DNA from 2 places in the Acidovorax sp. GW821-FHT11A03 genome. Region 2 is predicted to be linked to the other one. Evidence: riboswitches for the same ligand, from Rfam matches in the RefSeq annotation. Region 2 holds a riboswitch; the other holds the start of a gene.

Region 1 (10,854 bases), on a different contig from region 2:
CGGCGTGCCGCTGCGCAATGTGGTGGCGGCGCTGGGCGGGCTCGCCGATGGCGCGGCCTACCTCACGGGCACGGGGGGTGAGAAGCTGCCCGAGGGCGTGGACCCGCTGTCCGTGCTGGTGGAGCGCTCCGTGCCCATCAAGGCCACCGAGGACGCGCTGCTGGCCTGGGAAATGAATGGCGAGCCCATCTCGCTGGCGCACGGCGGCCCGCTGCGGCTGGTGGTGCCGGGCTACCAGGGCGTGAACAACATCAAGTACGTCAAGCGCGTGGCCTTCACCGGCGCACAGTCGCAGGCGCGCATCATGTCGCACGGCTACCGCATGTCGCCCCCCGGCTCCAAGGCCAGCCCCGACCAGCCGTCGGTGTGGGAGATGGGCGTCAAGTCCTGGATCAATGGCCCCCTGCCCGAGAAGGGCCCCCTCAAGGCCGGCCAGGTGCAGGTGCATGGCGTGGCCTTTGGCGGCACGCAGGCCATCAAGGGCGTGGAGGTCTCGGTGGACGGCGGCAAGACCTGGCAGGCCGCGCGGCTCATCGGCCCCGATCTGGGCAAGTTCGCGTGGCGCCAGTTCGTGCTGCCGGTGACGCTGGCGGCGGGCACGCACGTGCTGGCCAGCCGCGCCACCGATGCCGCAGGCAATGTGCAGGCCGAGCAGCGCGAGGAAAACCTGGGCGGCTACAACAACGCGAGCTGGCGCGACCATGCGGTCACGGTGACCGCAGCGTGACCGGGCGCCCCCCTGAGACGCTGCGCGCCTTCCTCCCTGGAGGGGCGCGCGCCCCCCGGACTGGCCGTGCCAGATCCGCGGTGCCACTGGTGCTGGGGCGCATCGGTTTCCAGCATTTGCGCGTGCCTGCGCTCGCGGCCATGTCGAGCGTGCTGCTGCTGTGGACGGGTGCCGGCTGGGCGGCGGATGCCGCCGAGCTGGCGCGGGGCAAGGAGCTGTTCATCAAGATCCAGCCTGCCTGCGCCGTGTGCCACACGCTGCAGGCCGCCGGTGCCGAGGGGCAGGTGGGCCCGGTGCTGGATGAGCTCAAGCCCGACGCGGGCCGCGTGCTGCGCGCGCTCAAGGCGGGCATCGGCGTGATGCCTTCGTATGCCGAACGCATGAGCGAGAAGGACATGCAGGCCGTGGCGCAGTTCGTGGCGCACGCCACGGGCGCTGCCAGGTAGGCCGGGCGCTGGCCCGTGGTGGCAGCGCCCGCCTGCGCGGCGGTGCTGCAACCCCGCTGTGCTCCCGTTCAGGCCGTGGTGCGCGATGGCACCAGCGCCTTGCCGGGAGCGCAGCCCTGCAGACCCTGGAATGCAAAGTCCACCTCGGGCACCCGGCCGCTCACGATGTCGGCCAGGGCCTTGCCCGAGCCGCAGGCGTGGGTCCAGCCCAGCGTGCCGTGGCCCGTGTTGAGGAAGAGGTTGGCCACCTTGGTGGCGCCGATCAGCGGCACGTTGCTGGGCGTGGCGGGGCGCAGGCCGGTCCAGAACTGGGCCTGGCTGGCATCGCCCGCGCCGGGGAACAGCTGCTCCACGCGGCGCACGATGGCGTCGCAGCGCACCTGGTTCAGGTGGCGGTCGTAGCCGTTCAATTCGGCCGTGCCGGCGATGCGCAGGCGGTCGCCACCCCGTTCGCTGGTGTAGCGCGAGAACACGAGCTTGAACTCGTCGTCCGTGAGGCTCACCTGGTGCGCCTTGCCCGCATCCTTGACCGGCATGGTCACCGAATAGCCCTTGGCCGGGTAGATAGGCAGCTGGATGCCCAGCGGCTGCGCGAGCAGTGGGCTGAACGAGCCCATGGCCAGCACAAACGCATCGCCGCGCACGCGCTCGAAGCGGCCTTCGGCATTGGTCACTTCCACGTGGTCGATGCGGCCACCTGCCTCGCGCAGCGCGGTGATGTGGTGGCCCATGCGGAACTGCACGCCCGCCTCTTCACACAGCTTGGCCAGCTCGCGTGTGAACTGGTTGGCGTCGCCGGATTCGTCCTCGGCCGTGTAGGTGGCTCCGGCCAGCTGCTGGCGGATATGGGCCAGGGCAGGCTCGATGCGCACGGCCTCGTCGGCGCTGATCACCTGGCGCTCGCAGCCGAGTTGGCGCATTTGCTCGGCAGGGGCCAGGGCGCCGTCGAATTCCTTTTGGTTGGTATAGAAGTGCAGGATGCCCTGCGTGCGCTGGTCGTACTGGAGGCCGGTGGCCGCGCGCAGCTGCTGCAGCGTGTCACGGCTGTACGTGCCCAGGCGCACGATCTGCTCGATGTTGTGGCGCGTGCGCGCGGGCGTGCAGTTGCGCAGGAAGGACAGGCCCCACAGCCATTGCCGCATGTCGGCGCGCAGGCGGAACAGCAGTGGAGCATCCTCCTTGCCCAGCCACTGCAGCACCTTGAGCGGCGCGCTCGGGTTGGCCCAGGGCTCCGCGTGGCTCACCGAGATCTGGCCACCGTTGGCGAAGCTGGTCTCGGCGCCGGGCGCACCCTGGCGGTCGATGACGGTCACCTCGTGGCCGCGCTGTTGCAGGAAGTAAGCCGAAGTCACGCCGAGCAAGCCGGCGCCCAAAACGATCACGCGCATGATTTTCAAAGCCTTTCTGGGCTCTGGCGCTAGAACAACATGCGCTGGCAGCTATGAATTCAATAGCGTGCAGCTGGCGCATGAATGCCCAAGCTGCCGCTCCCCCTGTCCTTGGTACCTGAGAGATTCACCGCGCGGCCCACATGGCGCGCGGTTTGCTCCTTCGGTGCGCTTCGCGTTGCGCGAAGCGGCTCTCCAGACGGCTTTGATGAATGGTGCAGTACGGGACCTGAGCGTGTATGGGAGTTTGCGCCTTCGGTGAAGCGGGCGGGGCCGCTGACTCTCCTGCGGGGGCCATTCTAGGAGCCCGCATCGCGCAAAAACCGCTTTGTCCGCGCTAATGAGCCGCAATCGTTGCTGATGCTGCGGGCACGGGGTTGGCCATAATCCGCCGGAACCTTCGCCTTTCTCTCCAGGACGCCTTGATGCCCGATACCGCCTTTGATCCGCTGACCAGCGCGGCCGTGCTCACCATGGCCCGCCTGGGGCGCACGCCCCGTCCGCTCGACCTGCCCGCCGCATTGCGTCCCCAGAACGCTGCCCAGGCCTATGCCGTGCAGGACGCCGTGGTGCGCGAGCGCGGCGAGATCGCGGGCTGGAAGGTGGGCGCGGCGTCGCCGCAGGCGCTGCCTGCGCGGGCGGCCCTGGCGCGCGATTCGGTGTTTGCGATGGCCGGCGGGGGCGTGGTGCGCCTGTCCTGCGCGGGCTTCGCCGTGCTGGGTGTGGAGGCGGAACTGGTGTACGAACTGGGTGCCGATCTGCCTGCCCGGGCGCAGCCCTACAGCGAGGCCGAGGTGCTGTCCGCCGTGGCGTCGGTGCGGGCGGCCATCGAGGTCTGCGACACGCGCTACGCCGCCTGGGCGCAGCAAGGCGAGTGGAGCCGGCTGGCCGACCAGGCCTGCCATGGCGCACTCATCGTGGGGTCGGGAGCGGAGAGCGCGCAGTCGGTGCAGCCGATGCGGCAGCCTGTGGTGCTGTCGGTGAATGGCGCGCAGGCCGTGCGGCACGCTGGCTGGGGCAACCCGGCGGGCGATCCCTTGCGCCTGCTCGCCTGGCTGGCCAATGGCGGCGCGCACAGCCTGGGTGGGCTGCGCGCGGGACAGTGGGTGACCACCGGGTCCTGCACCGGCACCGTGATGGTGGCGCCGGGCACGGTGGTGGTGGCTGAGTTTCCCGGCCTGGGGCGCGCCGAACTTCAACTGGGCTGACCGGCGGCGCCCTGCGCGGCGCGCGCGCCGGGCGTGGGGTCAGTTGCGGCGCGGGTTGTCGGGCTGCTGGTCGCGGCGGTTCGGTACGCCGTCGCCGTCCCGGTCGCGGTCATGGCGGTTGGAGACGCCATCGCCGTCACGGTCCCAGCCGCCACGCTGAAACTCCCAGCGGCCTTCGCGTTCCACCCAGTGCGGCTGGCGATACTGGTGGCCGGCGCGGGCCTGCACCCAGTGGCCGCGCACCCATTGGTAGCGGTTGCCACGCCATTCCCAGTGGCCTTCTTCCCACACCTGGCCCCGGCGGGGGCGGGGCACGGCTTCATGGCGGGGGGGAGGGGGCGCGGGCCTCACCTGGTACTGCGTGGCGTGGTAGCTGCGCTCCGGCTGGCCCGATTGGACGATGACGGTGCCCTGCGTGGCGGCATGCGCCTGCGGGAGGGTCCACAGCGCCATCAAGGCGATGGAGGCTGCGGTGAATGTCTTGCGGGTCATGAAGGTCATGGGATTCTCCTGATGTTCCTTGCGGAAGCGGTCACTGCATGGTGGCGGCACGGGCAGCCGGGCCGCGTAGGCGCCCTGCGGGGGTGTGCGTAGGCGGTGAGGGCCAGTTCCTGGCGCGCCCGCCGCCCTCGGGGGGCGGGCGGCGCTCAGGCCCCGTCAATTGCGATAGGGGTTGTCCGGGCGGCGGTCGTGGCGGTTCGGCACGCCGTCGCCGTCGCGGTCGCGGTCGTGGCGGTTGGACACGCCGTCGCGGTCCCTGTCATGGTCGCGGTCGTAGCGGTTGGGAATGCCATCGCCATCGCGGTCGCGGTCATAGCGATTGGGGATGCCGTCGCCATCGCGGTCCCAGCCGCCGGGGCGCATTTCCCAGCGGCCCCCATGCTCCACCCAGCGGGGCTCGCGGTAGTAGTAGCCCGGGCGGGCCTTTACCCAGTGGCCCTGGATCCAGACGTGGCGGTGGCCGCGCCAGTCCCAGTACCCAGGGACCCACACCATGTCGCGGCGGGGGCGGGGCACCACTTCGTAGCGCGGTGGCGGGGGTGGGCCGTACTGCACCATCACCGGCGCGGGCGGCGCCTGGTAGTGGTGGGGCTGCCCCGACTGGATGACGACGGTGGCGCTGGTCTGTGCCTGCGCCACGGTCGCGGCGCCCAGCGACAGCAGGGCGATGGAAGCAGCGGCGAGTGCATTGCGGGCCATGATGGTCTCCTCAAAATGATTCCTTGCGGAACCGGAGACTTCATGGTGCAGATGCTGCGTCAAGACGGTGTAGGCGAATTGCGAAGTCTTGTGAAGTTGTGTTTCCCGTGGCGGCAAAGGCGGGGCTTTTCGTGATTTCTTTCACGCCGGGGCGTGCAGGCGGCCGTCCGGTGCAGGCCTGCGCGTGTCAACGCCACCACACCAGGGCCGCCACCACCAGCAAGGCAAACCATGCAGGGTGCCTGCCCTCGGTGGCATAGAACACCAGCATTCCGCTGACCAAGGTGGCCAGCCCGGCCACGTCAGCCACCCAGGCCCCCAGGTTGGCATCCCCGGGTACGGTCCCCAGGCGCCACAGCAGGGCGCTGAGGGCCCAGCCCAGCACGGTGGCCAGGTGCCAGGTGCCCCACAGGATGCGCACCTGCCGCTCGTGCAGCACGGGCTTGCCGCCGGTGGGCACCACGCCCTGCGTGCGCAGTGCGCGAAACACGAGGAATTCACCCAGCACCGAGTGCGCAACGCCCACCAGGGCGAGGCCCCCGGCTGCCAGTACCAGCGCAGTATTCATCATGGACAGTTTTCAAGTCAATCAGGGTGGCCGTGGAAGGTGCAGACGCGGCGCGGCGATCCGTCTTCGTCGCCTTCAGCGCCTTGGGGGCCAGCACAGGGCCAGCGCGGGCGGCAGCGCCAGCCAGAAGCCCGAGGCGGGCATGAGCACGATGCCCAGCAGCGTGAGTGCCAGCAACCCGGCACCGAGCCCGCGCATGGGGACGGGCGCCATGGCTGTGTTGCGTTCGGCCAGCAGGATGGCCCAGCCCAGCAGCGCGAACAACACGCCGAACAGCACAAACCAGACCACGGCGCCCACGGTCGGGTCTTTTTGCACGCTGTTGAAAACGCCGCGCCGCACGATCTCCTGCAGCTGGGTCGGAAACACGACGGCGGCATACAGCGTGTGCAGCAGCGCCACGGCCAGCATCCACGGGCCCTTCCAGCGGCTGCGAGGCGGCATGGCCGCAGAGCGAGGGGAGGGGGAGGTCAGGGTGGTCATGTGGGCGGGTTCCTAGGAAGAAAGAAGGGCGGGGCAATGCGTGCGCACCCGTGCACCCAGCCCCGTGAGCAGGTGCATCAGGCCCATCCACATGCGCTCGAACGCCGGCATTTCGCCGGGCACCTGCACCAGATGATCGCCCAGCACGCGCTGGTGGCGGGCGGCGGTGATGGGTGGCGGCGTCTTGGCGCCAAAATCGAAAACCGCCTGCGTGAAGGGTTCCATCTGCCAGGCCTGCATGTCAGCCAGTGCGGGGGCGAGTTCGGCGGCGTAGGCCTGCACGGAGAGGCCGGCGTTGACGAGCCCGAGTGCCTGGTAGGCCTGCAGCACCAGCGCGTCGCGCTGCGGGTCGGAGGGAGGGCGCTGCAGTGCGGACCACGCCTGTGTCACTTGCGCCCGAAACCCGTCGGAGAGGCTGCGCGTGCAGCCAAAGTCGAGCACACCCACCGTGCCATCGGGGGCGAACAGAAAATTACCAGGGTGCGGATCGGCATGCACCCGGCCCAGCACAAAAGTGCAGTGCATGAACCAGTCCCACAGGTGCTGCCCGGCCTGATCGCGTTGCTGCTGTGTGGGTTGCGTGGCCAGCCAGGCCTGCAGGTGCTGGCCCGGCAGGAACTGCTGCGTGAGCACCTGGACCCGCGTGTGCGACAGGATGGGCCGCGCCAGCGCCACGCCGGGCAAAGCCGCGTGCTGCGCAAACCATTGCAGTTGCTCGGCTTCCTGCAGGTAGTCCACCTCGCGCAGCAGCGTGGCCTCGATCTCGGCCATTACGCCGTCCACCACGGTGCTGGCGGGCAGGGGCATGTCGGTGTGGGCCAGCGCGCGCAGCGCGGTGCGCATCAGCTGCATGTCGCTGGCGATGGTGGCGGCAATGCCGGGGTACTGCACCTTGACGGCCACCGTGCCGTGGCCCGCCAGCTGTGCGCGGTGCACCTGGCCCAGGCTGGCGGCGGCGAAGGCCGTGGGCTCGAAGTGGTCGAACAGCGCCTCGGGCTCCTGGCCGAAGGCCTGGCGGAACACGCGCCCCACCAGCGCGCGGTTGAGCGGCGGCGCCTGGTGGTGGGCGCGCGCCAGCTCCTGCCGCACGCCGTCGGGCAGCAGGCCCGGGTGCATGCTGAGCAGCTGCGATACCTTGAGCGCCGAACCCCGCAGCTGGCCCAGGGCGCCAAAGAGGATGCGGCCCAGGGCGGCCTCGTGGTCGGCCTGCGCCTGGGCAGACGGCGTGCTGCGCACGCGATGGCCTAGTTGGGCCATGCCGATGCGTGCCGCCGCCAGGCCCGTGATGGTGCCGCGCGCAAGCCGGCTGGTGCGCGGCGGGTCAGCGCGGGCCATGGTTTGAAGCGGCCAGTTGTTGCAGCATGGCCTGCACGATGCGGCGGTGAAACGGCGTGATGACGGCCATGTAGGCATGGCCCAGCGTGTTGTGGATGTGCACCACGGTGCTGATGACGACCGTGGGGGCACTGCCAGGCTGGCCGTGCTTGGTCAGCGAGACCTGCACATCCAGGTGTTTGTCGTCCTGCCCCATCACCACTTCGGTGTCGCTCAGATGGCGGATGAGGAAGATGCCCACGCGGTCTCCGACGCGGTAGCTGCGCGCATTGGTTGGAGAGGCTCCGCTGGCAAGCGGATGCACGTCCTGCAACTGCCCCACGCCCTTGAGGCCCACCAGCCGCACCAGCTTGTTGCGGACTGCCAGAAGTTGCTCCGTCCACCGCGGTGTCCTGGCCAAGACCTCCAGCCAGGTCTGCAATGCGCTGGCGGCGGGGCGGGGATCGGTCGTTGTGAAGGCGTCAAAAAAATCCGCGTCATGCAAGGTGGCATGGATGACGGTGCCTGGGGGCACCTGGATTTCGCGCACGGCGGGGGCGGTGGTCATGCGGACTTCCTCTTGCGGGGCGTGGCCACTGGCTGTGCGGCGGGTGTCGGGCTGGCAGCGCGGGGTTTGCGCGGCGCACGCGGCGGTTTGGAAGGCTCCGGCGACCGGGATGGTTCAGCGGCTGCCGTGTAGGCGGGGGCCGGGCCGGGCGGTGCGCTGGCCATGGCCTGTCTGGCTAGGTGCAGCATGCCCATCAGGCCGCTGCTGTGCTGCACCATGCGGGCCATCTGGCTGCGCAGCACAAAGCCACCCAGTTGCAACACGCGGTTGACGAGCCCTCCGCGCAGCGCCTGCACCAGCACGCCGAGCGAGAGGTCCACCAGCTGCGTGGTGTCGGCAAATTCCTCGGAGGTGTCGGCCAGCCAGTACGTCACCACACCGGCCAGGTAGTCGGTGTACAGCCCGCCCGCCATGCCCTTGAAGTCGCAGGGCTCGATTTCGCCACTGGCCTCCGCGGCTTCCAGAAAGCTGGCGACGGCCTCGCGCAGGCTGTGCCGCGCCGCCAGGGGCTCGGCCAGCATCGACAGCGGCGAGCGCCGCGCCAGAGTGCGCACCTGGGCCACGAACTCGCGGTCGGCCAGCAGGCGCTCCAGCACCGCGTCGGTCAGGCGCTGCAGCTTTTCCTGCAGGCCGTAGCCCGCGAAGCCGGGCGTCTGCAGGGTGTCGGCCAGCGCCTGGTGGGCCACGTCGTCCAGGTAGCCCAGCACGATGCGGTCCTTGGTCGGGAAGTATTTGTAGATCGTGGCGTCGCCAATGCCGGCGGCGCGGGCGATGTCCTTCATCGTCGTGCCGTCGAAGCCCTGGCGGGTCATGAGGTCCACCGCGCTGGCCACGATCTGGCGGCGGGTGGCATCTTGCTGCTGGCGGGTGGTCTTCATTTAATATCTTTAAATTGGTAAAATTTACTATTTAAAGAATAGTGTATTCACATTAAAGAGTCAACCGGCGCTGAAACGGGCATTCGGTGCGCTGGAGGCGGCTGTTCTGAGCACCTTTTAGCCCTCTACCGCTTGTCGGTAAAGCGCAAGAAGCTATCAAAACGATAGTGTTTGTGCTGGCTCGCCCGGCCCCCCGCCATGCCATGCCATCGCCCTCCGAAACCGGCGCGCCCAAGGCCGGTGCACCCGTGGAACCGGCTTTGCCGGGCCACCGGGTGCGTCCCCCGCGGGGGACGCCGCGCAGCGGCTCAGGGGGGGAGTCGTCTCATCCCGGTGAAGGCCTCGAACTCCCAGCTGCGCATGGCCAGCAGCAGGGTGTAGCCCTCCAGCTCGCGCGGCGGCAGTTTCTGGTCGGCCAGGTGCTGCTGCGCGAAGTCCTGCGCCACGCGCTGCATGCGCTCCATGAAGGCGGGCGCCAGGCCCCGGCTGATGGTGCCGTGCACCAGCAGCACGCCTTCGCCCGGGCCGTCGAAGCCGCCCGCGAAATAGTCGAGCAGCGCATGCTCGCGAAAGTAGTTCATCACCGGCCCGTGGGGCCGCCAGCGGAAGGTCTTGGCCAGCTTGAGGCGGTAGCGGTTCAGCGGCCGCAGCTCGATGATGCCGATGCGGTCGAGCTGCGCGAGGTACTTGATGCCCTCGGCCTCGGTGAGGCGGTAGGTGGTGGTCACCTGCTCCAGCGTCCACTGGCTGAGCACGCAGATGGCCATGAGCAGCAGCTTCTTGTCGGCCACCACCGCGCGCTCCTGCTCCTGGCTCAGTTCCTTGAGCAAGGGCTGGCTGTCGGCCACGCGGCGCGCCAGGTCGGCGAAGTCCAGCGCCAGCGCGCGGCAGATAGCGTCGATGCGCGACAGCGGCATGTCGCCCTTGGCCAGCATGCGCTTGACGCTGGACTCGGCCATGCCCAGGGCCTGGGCCAAGTCCGCGTAGGTCATCTGCGCGGTCTTGAGTTCCTTTTTCAGGGCGGCAACGAGGTCGGCGGTGGTGCTCATGGGTATCGATTATCGGTACCCAGGGTGCTTCGGGTGGCCCTCCGTGCGACTTTTCGCGGCCCGGGGCCGTTGGGCTGAAGACACTGCGCGGCATCGATCCACCACCTGCCCACGGACACGACGACCATGACCGTTCTTCCCGCTCCCTTTCGCCATCGCCCCGGCCCGTCGCGCGCCGAGGGGGCCCTGCTGGGCCTCGCCGTGCTGCTGCTGGGGCTGGCGTGCCTGGGCCCGGCGCTGCCGGCCAGCACCCACCAGCACGCCTTTGCGGACCAGCGCGCGCTGTGGGGCATCCCTTGCGCGCTGGATGTCCTGAGCAACCTGCCATTCGCCGCCGCCGGCCTGTGGGGGCTGCGGTGGCTGCGGCGCGTGGAGCGCCCGGCCATGGATGCGGCCTCCCGGGTCTTCGCGGCCCTGTTCTTCGCGGGCCTGGTGTGCACGGCCGTGGGCTCCGGCCTGTACCACGCGGTGCCCGACGATCTGGGCCTGCTGTGGGACCGGCTGTGCATGGTGCTGCCTTTCGCGGGCCTGCTGGGCCTGGCGGCGGGTGGTCGGGTGAGCGCCCGGGCGGGCTGGGCCGCCGCAGGCACGGTGTTGCTGGCGGGTCCGGCTGCGGTGCTGTGGTGGTCCACCACCGGCAATCTGCTGCCCTGGGCCGTGGTGCAGCTGGGCGGGATGCTGGTGGTGCTGGCGCTGGCCCTGCTGCCCCGGCGTGCGGGCACGCTGCCGGTGCACCTGGGCGCCGTGATCGCGATGTACGCCGTGGCCAAGCTGTTCGAGGCGGCCGACCATGCTGTGTTCGAGGCCACGGCGCAGTGGGTGTCGGGCCACAGCCTCAAGCACGTGCTGGCGGCTGGCGCTGCCTGGCCGGTGCTGATGGCGCTGGATGCGCTGGCGGCTTCGCGCCACAGCCGCGCACCGCGCCCCGCATTTGCCGCCATGTGCGGGCAGAATGGCGCCCACACCATGGGTGTCGCGCGCGGGCAGGGCCTCCAGCCCCGGGTGCGCCGGGCCATACCAACACA
Region 2 (10,854 bases):
CGTGGCCGGCCTGCTGCCGGGCCTGCTGATCGCGGTGGCCATGTGCGTCGTGAACTTCCACGTCTCCAAGAAGCGCAACTACAAGGGCGACGGCCGGATGCCGCCGCTGGCCGAGATCCTGCAGACCACCTGGAAGGCGCTGCCCGCCATTTTGCTGCCGGTGGTGATCCTGGGCGGCATGCGCGCCGGCTGGTTCACGCCCACCGAGGCCTCGGTGGTGGCGGTGTTCTATGCGCTGGTGTGCGGCAAGTTCGTCTACCGCACGCTGCAGTGGAAGGCGCTGCCCGACATCCTGGCACGCTCGGCCCTGCTGTCGGCCTCGGTGCTGATCATCATCGGGCTGTCGGCCGCGTTCGCGTGGATCCTGACCATCGAGGGCATTCCGCAGCAGATGGCCGACTGGCTGGTGGGCATGAACCTCTCGCCGTGGATGTTCCTCATCATCGTGAACATCTTCCTGCTGCTGTTCGGCATCTTCATCGAGCCGCTGCCGGGCGTGATGGTGCTGGCGCCCATCCTCGCGCCCGTGGCCGTGAAGCTGGGAATCGACCCCATCCACTTCGCGATGGTGGTGATCTACAACCTCACGCTGGGGATGATCACGCCGCCCGTGGGCGGGCTGCTGTTCGTCACCTGCAACGTCTCGCGCGTACCGATGTCGCAACTGGTGCGCGAGCTGGTGCCCTTCCTTTGGGCGCATGGCGTGGTGCTGGTGGTGCTGACCTTCATCCCGCAGCTGTCGACCTGGCTGCCGAAGGTGCTCGGGTTCATCAAATAGCGTCTGCGCGGCTTCAGCCAGCGGATATACTGGCGACCGTCAGGAGAGAGCCCCTTCCTTCAACGAAAGGGGCCGCCGAAGGCGCAGGCAGCAGCCGAACGCTCAGGCAAAAGGACTGGCAACCGCCCGCAGTGATGCGGGCGTTCCCTTGCTGGAGAGAGATGGACCGTGCAGCACGGCACCCATCCACCGAAGGAGCAAGCCGCGCGGCCAGCCAGGGCGCTGCGGTGAATCTCTCAGGTAAAGCGGACAGCAGGGCAAATCCCGCGACCCATGGGGCCGCGGCCACCATTTGCCCCGGAGTCCGCCTTGACCACCCCTACCGCCCCGCTGCTGACCACCCCTCTCAACGCCCTGCACACCGAGCTGGGCGCCCGCATGGTGCCGTTTGCGGGTTACTCCATGCCCGTGCAGTACCCTGCCGGCCTGATGGCCGAGCACCTGCACACGCGCAACGCGGCGGGTTTGTTCGACGTCTCGCACATGGGCCAGCTCAAGCTTGTCGGCCCCGGCGCCGCTGCCGCGTTCGAAACCCTGATGCCCGTCGACGTGATCGACCTGCCCGTGGGCAAGCAGCGCTACGGCCTGCTGCTCACCGACGAAGGCACGGTCATCGACGACCTGATGTTCTTCAACCAGGGCAATGACACCCTGTTCGTCATCGTCAACGGCGCCTGCAAGGTAGGCGACATCGCGCACATCCAGGCACGCATCGGCCAGCGCTGCGACGTCATCCCCATGCCCGACCACGCCCTGCTTGCGCTGCAAGGCCCGCAGGCAGTCACCGCCCTGGCGCGCCTGGCACCCGGCGTCGAAAAGCTGGTATTCATGACGGGTGGCGACTTTTCCATTGCGGGCTGCGACTGCTTCGTGACCCGCAGCGGCTACACCGGGGAGGACGGCTTCGAGATCTCGGTGCCCGCGTCCCAGGCCGAAACCCTGGCGCGCGCGCTGCTGGCCGAGCCCGAGGTCAAGCCCATCGGGCTGGGCGCCCGCAACTCGCTGCGCCTGGAAGCCGGCCTGTGCCTGTACGGCAACGACATCGACACCACGACCACCCCGCCCGAGGCGGCGCTGAACTGGGCCATCCAGAAGGTGCGCCGCACCGGCGGCGCGCGCGCGGGCGGCTTCCCCGGTGCCGACAAGGTGCTGTCGCAGATCGACAACCCCGCCAGCCTGCAACGCAAGCGCGTGGGCCTGGTCGCGCTGGAACGCGTGCCCGTGCGCGAGCACACCGAACTGCAAGGCCCCGACGGGCAGAAGATCGGCGAAGTGACCAGCGGCCTGCTGGGTCCCACCGTGGACAAGCCGGTGGCCATGGGCTACGTGGCGCCAACCTTTGCCGCCGTCGGCACGCGCGTCAACGCCATCGTGCGCGGCAAGGCCGTGCCCATGGAGGTGGTGTCCATGCCGTTCACGCCTGCGCGCTACCACCGCGGCTGACCCTCTGCAACCGCCCCAGCCCGGCTAAAGTGGCGGCTGGCATCGGCACTTTTTCTGTTTACCCCTTTTTTTGGAGCTTCCCCCATGACCATCAAGTATTCCAAGGACCACGAGTGGATCGACATCTCCGACCACGAAGCCGCCACCGTGGGCATCACGCTGCATGCCCAGGACGCCCTGGGCGACGTGGTCTTCGTGGACCTCCCCGAGGTCGGCACGACCTTCACCCAGGGTGACGTGGCCGGCGTGGTCGAGTCCGTGAAGGCCGCGGCCGACGTGTACATGCCTGTCACCGGCGAAGTCGTCGAAGTGAACGAAGCACTGCGCGCCGACCCCTCGCTGGCCAACAGCGATCCCATGGGTGCCGGCTGGTTCTTCAAGGTCCATGTGACGGACATGCTGCAGTTCGATGCGCTCATGGACGAACCCGCCTACGCCGAGTTCGCCAAGAACGCCTGACCCTCCGATGCCCCGCGGCCCGGCACCTCCCCGCCGGGCCAATGTGTTTCCTTGCACTGTGCCGCCGCCGATGACCTCCCAAGCCCCCCTGCCCACCCTCGCCGCACTCGAGAACACCACCGAGTTCCTGCCCCGCCATATCGGCATCGACGCAGCCGACGAAGCCCACATGCTGTCCGTGATCGGCGAAGCCTCGCGCAGCGCGCTCATCGAGAGCATCGTGCCGCGCTCCATCGCGCGCAGCCGCGCGATGTCGCTGCCCCGGCCCGCCACGGAAGCCGCTGCGCTGGCCGAACTCAAGGCAATGGCGTCCAAGAACAAGGTTCTGCGGAGCTTCATCGGCCAGGGCTACTACGACACGCACACGCCGGGCGTCATCCTGCGCAACATTCTCGAAAACCCCGCCTGGTACACCGCCTACACGCCCTACCAGGCCGAGATCTCGCAGGGCCGCATGGAGGCGCTGGTCAACTTCCAGACCATGGTGTGCGACCTGACCGGCATGCCGATCGCCAACGCGTCCATGCTGGATGAAGCCACGGCCGCCGCCGAGGCCATGACCCTGGCCAGGCGCTCGGTCAAGAGCAAGAGCAATGTGTTCGTGGTGGCCGGCGACGCGCACCCGCAGACCATCGAAGTCATCCAGACCCGCGCCAGGCCCCTGGGCCTGGAAGTGCGCCTGGCCAACTCCGCCGAGGAATGGAACGACCTGCTGGCCGGCGACTACTTCGCCGTGCTGGCCCAGTACCCCGCCACCAGCGGCCGCATCGACGACCTGCGCGCCGATGTGGACAAGGCGCATGCCAAGCAAGCCGCCTTCATCGTGGCCGCCGACCTGCTGGCCCTGACGCTCATCACGCCCCCGGGGGAATACGGCGCCGACATCGTGGTCGGCACCACCCAGCGCTTTGGCATGCCCATGGGCGCGGGCGGCCCGCACGCCGCCTACATGGCCTGCCGCGACGAGTTCAAGCGCAGCCTGCCCGGCCGCCTGGTGGGCGTGAGCGTGGACGTGCACGGCCAGCCCGCCTACCGCCTGGCGCTGCAGACGCGCGAGCAGCACATCCGCCGCGAAAAGGCCACGTCCAATATCTGCACTGCGCAGGTGCTGCCTGCCGTGATCGCCAGCATGTACGCCGTGTACCACGGCCCGGACGGCCTGAAACGCATCGCGCAGCGCGTGGCCAGCTACACGGCCATCCTGGCCAGGGGACTCACGCAGCTAGGCGCCCCCGTGCGCCCCCAGGGCTGCTTCGACACGCTCACGCTCAAAACCGACGGCGCTACCAAATCAATAGCTGCTCGCGCAGTGCAGATGGGCGCCAACCTGCGAATTTACTTCGAGAACTACCTCTGCATCTCGCTCGACGAGACAACCACGCGCGCCGATGTCGAACTGCTGTGGAAGATCTTCGCCCAGGACGGCCAGGCCCTGCCCACCTTCGAGGCGTTCGAGCACGGCGTGGAGCCGCTGATTCCCGCCGGGCTGCGCCGCGCCAGCAGCTACCTCACGCACCCGGTGTTCAACACCCACCACTCCGAAACCGGCATGCTGCGCTACATCCGCCAGCTGTCCGACAAGGACCTCGCGCTCGACCGCAGCATGATCCCGCTGGGCAGCTGCACCATGAAGCTCAACGCCACGAGCGAGATGATCCCCATCACCTGGCCCGAATTCGCCGGCGTGCACCCGTTTGCCCCCGCCGACCAGCTCCAGGGCTACCGCGAACTGGATGAACAGCTGCGTGCCTGGCTGTGCGAAGCGACCGGCTACGCGGGCATCAGCCTGCAGCCCAACGCCGGCTCGCAGGGCGAATATGCCGGCCTGCTGGCCATCAAGGCCTACCACGAGGCCCAGGGCGAGGGCCACCGCAACATCTGCCTGATCCCCAGCAGCGCGCACGGCACCAACCCCGCCAGTGCCCAGATGGTGGGCATGCAGGTGGTGGTGACGGCCTGCGACGCCAATGGCAACGTGGACCTGGCGGACCTGAAGGCCAAGTGCGAGCTGCACAGCGCGCACTTGGCCTGCGTGATGATCACCTACCCCAGCACGCACGGCGTGTTCGAGACCCAGGTGAAGGAGCTGTGTGCCCTGGTGCACAGCCACGGCGGGCGCGTCTACGTGGACGGCGCCAACATGAACGCCCTGGTGGGCGTGGCCGCCCCCGGCGAGTTCGGCGGCGACGTGAGCCACCTGAACCTGCACAAGACCTTCTGCATTCCCCATGGCGGCGGCGGCCCCGGCGTGGGCCCCGTGTGCGTAGTGGAAGACCTCGTGCCCTACCTGCCCGGCCAGCCCGGCCGTGGCGACCAGCCCCTGGAGCCGAGCGCCGGCAAGGTCGGCCCCGTCAGCGCCGCCCCGCTGGGCAACGCCGCGGTGCTGCCCATCAGCTGGATGTACTGCCGCATGATGGGTGCCGAGGGCCTGCAGGCCGCGACCGAGACAGCCATCCTCAGCGCCAACTACATCAGCGCGCGCCTGAAGGACCACTACCCCACGCTCTACGCCTCGGCCAACGGCCATGTGGCGCACGAGTGCATCCTGGACCTGCGCGGCCTCAAGGACACCAGCGGCGTGATGGCCGAGGACGTGGCCAAGCGCCTGATCGACTACGGCTTCCATGCGCCCACGCTGTCCTTCCCCGTGCCCAACACGCTGATGGTGGAGCCCACCGAAAGCGAAACGCTGTTCGAGATCGACCGCTTCATCGACGCGATGATCGCCATCCGCGAGGAAATCCGGCAAATCGAAAATGGCGCGCTGCCGCAGGACGACAACCCGCTCAAGAACGCGCCGCACACGGCGCAAAGCCTGCTGGGCGCGCAGTGGACCCGCCCCTACGCCCGCGAGACCGCCGCCTATCCCGTGGCCGCCCTGCGCAGCAGCAAGTACTGGTCGCCCGTGGGGCGCGTGGACAACGTGTGGGGCGACCGCAACCTGGCGTGCAGCTGCATCCCGGTGTCCGACTACGCCTGATCCCAGCGGGCAGGCGCCCGGCGCCGTTCCTCCCCGCCCACCACAAGCCTTCGTGCGGCCTGCCCGCACGAAGGCTTTTTTATTGCCCGGCCCCCACCGGCGGCCCACGGGCAGCCGCCGGAACGCGACTAAGATCGCGGGCTGTCCGATACCCCCACCTCCAAGGAGACCCCTTTGCGAAACCTTTTTTGCGCACTGCTTGCCGGCTTTGTGATCGCCCCCGCCGCCATGGCGCAGGCCAAGCCCGTCACCACGGCCAGCGGCCTGGTCTATGAGTCCCTCAAGGAAGGCACGGGCGAATCGCCCAAGGCCACCGACACGGTGAAGGTGCACTACAAGGGCACGTTCCTGGACGGCAAGGAATTCGACAGCTCCTACAAGCGCGGCGAGCCCACCGAGTTCCCGCTCAACCGCGTGATCCCCTGCTGGACCGAAGGCGTGCAGCGCATGAAACCCGGCGGCAAGGCCAAGCTGACCTGCCCGGCAGCGATTGCCTATGGCGAGCGCGGCGCTGGCGGGGTGATTCCGCCCAACAGCACGCTCAACTTCGAGATCGAGCTGATCTCGGTGCGCAAGTAAGAAGACCCATGCTGCTGAAGGTGGGTGACCTCGCGCGGCGCACCGGCCTCACGGTGCGCACGCTGCACCACTACGACGAAATCGGGCTCCTCAAGCCCTCGGGCCGGTCGGACGCCGGCTACCGGCTGTACAGCCAGGCCGACGTGCAGCGGCTGCATGGCATCCAGACCATGCGGCAGATGGGCCTGCCGCTCAGCGACATCGGCGACCTGCTGGTGGGCGACACCATGGCGCCCGAGCGCATCATCGGCCAGCAGATCCGCGCGCTCGACCAACAGATATCGCAAGCCACCGAACTGCGCGGCCGCCTGACCATGCTGCGCGATGGCCTGATGGCAGGGGCCGAGCCCGACATGGGCAACTGGCTCGAAGCGCTGGCGCTCATGACGACCTATGGCAAGTACTTCAGCTCGGCCGAGCTCAAGCAGATCTTCACCAACTGGAGCCTGATCGAAGCCGACTGGCTGGTCGTGAAGGACCTGGTGCAGAGCGCCATGGACCGCCAGCTGCCGCCCGACGCCCCGGAGGTGCAGGCGCTGGCGTACCGCTGGATGGCGCTGATGCTGCACTGGATGGGCGGCGACATGGACCTGCTGGAGCGCTGGGGCCACATGTTCCGCACCGAGCCCACCACCCACGGCCGCAACCATGCGCCGCCGGGCGAAATGATCGAGTACGTCGAAGTCGCCATCAAGCTGCGCATGAACCTGCTCGACAAGTACCTGACCCGCGACGACCTGCGCGCGCTGGGCCATGTGCCCCACACCCAGTGGGCGGCGCTGGAGTGCTCGGTGCAGCAACTGCTGGCGCGCGGAGTGGCCCCGCAGCACGCCGACGCTGCGGCGGCGGCACGGCGCTGGGATGCGCTGTTCGGCCAGCTGACACGCAACGACGCGGCGCTGCGCCAGAAGCTGCTCACCGCGTCGATGCAGGAGCCCTTGCTGCAGGCGGGCTCGCCACTGAGCGCGCCCGTGCGTGCGTACCTGCACGCTGCCCTCGCCCACGTGCATGCCGCCGCTGCGGGGCCAGCCGCGCCACCCATCCGTAAAAAAACAGTAAAAATCGCTTGACCCTCACGCAACGTGAGGCTTGACAGTCGGTCTTCTGACAGACCGACCCATGACTGCCGACCCTTCCTCTCCCGTTCTCCCCGCATCCCCTGCCGCCGCAGGGCGCCTGCACGCGCTGGACCACCTGCGCGCCACCATGATGTGGCTGGGCATCGTGCTGCACGCATCCATCGCGTACATGGCAGCCCCCTCGCCCCTGCCCTGGCACGACGACCTGTCCACGCCCGTGGCCGACCTGCTGGTGGCGGTGATCCACGCGTTTCGCATGCCGCTGTTCTTCATCCTGGCGGGGTTCTTCGTGGCACTGCTGGTGCAGCAGCGTGGGCTGGCCGGCATGGCCCGCCACCGCGTGCGCCGCCTGGGCCTGCCGTTCGCGGTGTTCTGGCCGCCGCTGTTCATCGCCACCACCCTGCTCGGGCTGATGTTCCTGCACCGCATGGCGCACGGCACCTGGGGTATGGACCGCAGCCTGCTGCCCCGGGGCCCCAACGTGCCGCAAGGCCCGCCCACCATGCACCTGTGGTTCCTGTGGATGCTGCTGTGGCTGACCTTGCTCACCCCACCGGTGTGGGCCATGGCCCGGGCGCTGCCACAGTCCGCGCAGCGCGCCCTGCAGGCCATCGCGGCATGGCTGTGCGCATCGCCGGTGGGTGGGGTGGTGCTCACGCTGCCGCTGGCCTGGATCGGCGCGCACTACGACCACGGCATCGTCACACCCAGCGGGTCCTTTCTGCCGCCGCTTGCGGAATGGGTGCACAACGGCCTGTTCTATGCATTCGGCCTGTGCCTGTACGCCCAGCGGCGACGGCTGATGGCGCGCTACGAACGGCTGTGGCCGGTGTTCGCCGCCGCGGGTCTTGCGTGCTTCGTGGTGACCGGGTTTCTGTCGGAGATATTGGCCCAGCCCGAAGCATCGGCCTTTGCGCTGGTGCTGCTGACCGGTGGCTTCACCGACGTGCTGGCCGCGCCCGTGTCGGCCACCCGGCACCTCCAGTTCTGGATGGCGCTGGCCTACAACGCCGCGTCCTGGCTGTGGAGCTTTGCGCTCATCGGCCTGTTTCTGCGGCATATGGCGCGGCCCAGGGCCTGGCTGGCCTACCTGGCAGACAGCGCGTACTGGGTGTACCTGGTGCACCTGCCGCTGACGGTGGGCTTTGGCGCGCTGCTGTACGGCGTGCCGATCCCCGCGACGGCCAAGATCTTTCTCAACGTGCTGGCGACCACGGCCCTGTGCCTGGCCAGCTATCACTTGTGTGTCCGCTTTACCGCGGTGGGCCAGTTGCTCAACGGCCACCGCCATTCCCGCCCCTACCCTGGAGAACCTGCCCATGCCCACTGACACCCCCACCCGCGACAATCCGCCGCCGCGCACCGAGCATGCCCAGCCCGCCCCGGCAAACGGGGACCCGCGCGCCGTGCTGCTCAAGGACCGCAACTTCCGCTGGCTGACCGGCGGCGCATTCCTCTCGATGCTGGGCGACCAGTTCACGCTCATCGCCCTGCCCTGGCTGGTGCTGCAGATGACCGGCGACACGCTGGTGCTGGGCACCGTGCTGGCGCTCATCAGCGTGCCGCGCGCGCTGTTCATCCTGATCGGCGGCGCGCTGGTGGACCGCCACTCGCCCAAGCAGGTGCTGATGATCACCAAGTACATCAATCTGGTGCTGCTGGCCGTGCTGGCCGCCCTGGTGCTGGCCGGCAGCCTGACGCTGTGGATGGTGTACGCGCTGTCGCTGGGCATTGGCCTGGCCACGGCGTTCAGCATCCCGGCGGGGGTCGCGATGATGCCGCACGTGGTGGCCCGCCACCAGCTGCAGGCCGCCAATGGCGTGAACCTGGGCCTGCGCCAGCTCACCATGTTCCTGGGCCCGCTGCTCGCGGGCCTGCTCATCGCGCTGTTTGGCGACGCCGCCACGGCCGGCGCCGGCGGCCATGGCGGCACCCGCGCCAACGCCACCGGCATTGGCCTGGCCTTCGCGCTGGACGCACTGAGCTTTGCGCTGTCGGCCTGGACGCTCTCCAAGGTGCGCACCCACGGCGGCACGCCGCAGCCCGCGGCGGCCCCGCAGGCCGTGCTGTCATCGGTGGCGCAAGGACTGGTTCATTTCTGGCGCGACGGCGAGCTGCGCACCTGCTTTCTCTACTGGAGCGCCATTGCCCTGTTCATCATGGGCCCCATCCACATCGCCATCCCGGTGCTGGCCAGCAGCACGCCGCAGCTGGGCGCGGCGGCCTTCGGCATCATGGTGGGCGCCCATGGCGCGGGAACATTGCTGGGCATGGTGGTGTCCGGCATGGTGCCCCGGCTGCGCATCGGCAGCCTGGGCATGACCATCCTCGCGTTCGATGCGGTCATCGGCGCCCTGTTCATGCCCATGGGCCTGATCACGGCCGTGTGGCAGGGCTCTGTGCTGATGCTCGCCATCGGCCTGCTGGGCGGCTTCATGCAGGTGAGCGTGTTCACCTGGATCCAGCAGCGCGTGCCTCCCGCGCTGCTGGGCCGCGCGATGAGCCTGTTCATGTTCATCTTCATGGGCCTGGCACCCATCTCCGCCGCCGTCACGGGCTGGGTGATGAAGAGCATCACGCTGGCCCAGCTGTTCGCGGCCAGCGGCGGCACGCTGGTCGTGCTGGCGGCGCTGGCCTTCGTGCTGACGCCCATGCGCCGGGTGAGCGATGCACCTGCGGCGGTGCGCTGAAATGCCAGAACCCGGCCGCACCCAAGGAAGGGGGCGGCCGGGAGGGTCGGTGCACGAGGCCTGGGACAACCTGCCTAGCGCAGGCGCACGCGGGAAACCCCGCCGGGCTCAGACCTCGGTCACGAACTGCTCGCGGGGGCGGCGCACCTTCTTCAGGCTCACCAGCCAGTCGCCCTCCTCGGCACGATAGCCCAGCGGGAGAATCGAGACGCTGCGCAGGCCGCGTGCACGCAGGCCCAGGATCTCATCGAGCGCGCTGGGGTCGAACCCCTCCATCGGCGTGGAGTCCACCTCCTCGAACGCGGCGGCAATCAGGGCCGCGCTCATGCCGATGTAGGCCTGGCGCGCCGCGTGCTGGAAGTTCACCTCCGCATCGCGCTGGGGGTAGCTGGAGAGCAGCATCTGGCGGTAGTTTTCCCAGCCCTCGTTCTTGAAGCCGCGCTGGTCATTGGTCAGGTCGAACATCATGTTGATGCGCTCGGCCGTGTAGTTGTCCCATGCCGCGAACACCAGCAGGTGGGAGCCGTCGGTGATCTGCGCCTGGTTCCATGCGATGGGCTGGATGCGCGCGCGCACGGCGGGGTCGGTCACCACGATGATCTCGAAGGGCTGCAGTCCGCTGGAGGTGGGGGCGAGGCGCGCGGCTTCGAGAATGCGCTCGACCTTGTCCTGCGGCACCGCCTTGGCGGGGTTCATCTTCTTGGCGGCATAGCGCCATTGCAGTTTGTTCAGCAGGGGCTGGGCGGCCGCAGTGGTATCAAGGGTGGTCATGGTCGAATCCTGTGGTGAAAGGGTATTTGCAGGGCATGGGTGACAAGGGCCCGGTGTAATGAACTGTAGGCAAAC

What was found. Region 2 has a riboswitch for glycine ahead of gcvT (glycine cleavage system aminomethyltransferase GcvT). Riboswitches for the same ligand answer to the same signal wherever they lie in the genome.
Region 1: another riboswitch for glycine. It lies ahead of AC1RVY_RS20530 (D-amino acid dehydrogenase); the one in region 2 lies ahead of gcvT (glycine cleavage system aminomethyltransferase GcvT).

What each region holds. Positions count from the first base shown of each region.
Region 1 is NZ_JBXASG010000008.1:163,565-174,418, forward strand. It holds gene sorT (SorT family sulfite dehydrogenase catalytic subunit) at 1-727, shown strand, start outside; gene sorU (SorU family sulfite dehydrogenase c-type cytochrome subunit) at 868-1,173, shown strand; gene AC1RVY_RS20530 (D-amino acid dehydrogenase) at 1,242-2,561, opposite strand; glycine riboswitch at 2,657-2,770, opposite strand; gene AC1RVY_RS20535 (2-keto-4-pentenoate hydratase) at 2,987-3,769, shown strand; gene AC1RVY_RS20540 (thrombospondin type 3 repeat-containing protein) at 3,809-4,261, opposite strand; gene AC1RVY_RS20545 (YXWGXW repeat-containing protein) at 4,427-4,969, opposite strand; gene AC1RVY_RS20550 (hypothetical protein) at 5,157-5,537, opposite strand; gene AC1RVY_RS20555 (DUF6463 family protein) at 5,613-6,020, opposite strand; gene AC1RVY_RS20560 (ABC1 kinase family protein) at 6,033-7,355, opposite strand; gene AC1RVY_RS20565 (DUF2867 domain-containing protein) at 7,342-7,902, opposite strand; gene AC1RVY_RS20570 (TetR/AcrR family transcriptional regulator) at 7,899-8,780, opposite strand; gene AC1RVY_RS20575 (helix-turn-helix domain-containing protein) at 9,089-9,829, opposite strand; gene AC1RVY_RS20580 (hypothetical protein) at 9,956-10,854, shown strand, end outside.
Region 2 is NZ_JBXASG010000013.1:77,662-88,515, reverse strand. It holds gene AC1RVY_RS26120 (TRAP transporter large permease) at 1-778, shown strand, start outside; glycine riboswitch at 809-906, shown strand; glycine riboswitch at 920-1,041, shown strand; gene gcvT (glycine cleavage system aminomethyltransferase GcvT) at 1,088-2,221, shown strand; gene gcvH (glycine cleavage system protein GcvH) at 2,306-2,680, shown strand; gene gcvP (aminomethyl-transferring glycine dehydrogenase) at 2,751-5,660, shown strand; gene AC1RVY_RS26100 (FKBP-type peptidyl-prolyl cis-trans isomerase) at 5,835-6,239, shown strand; gene AC1RVY_RS26095 (MerR family transcriptional regulator) at 6,248-7,309, shown strand; gene AC1RVY_RS26090 (acyltransferase family protein) at 7,359-8,648, shown strand; gene AC1RVY_RS26085 (MFS transporter) at 8,638-10,008, shown strand; gene AC1RVY_RS26080 (NAD(P)H-dependent oxidoreductase) at 10,117-10,779, opposite strand.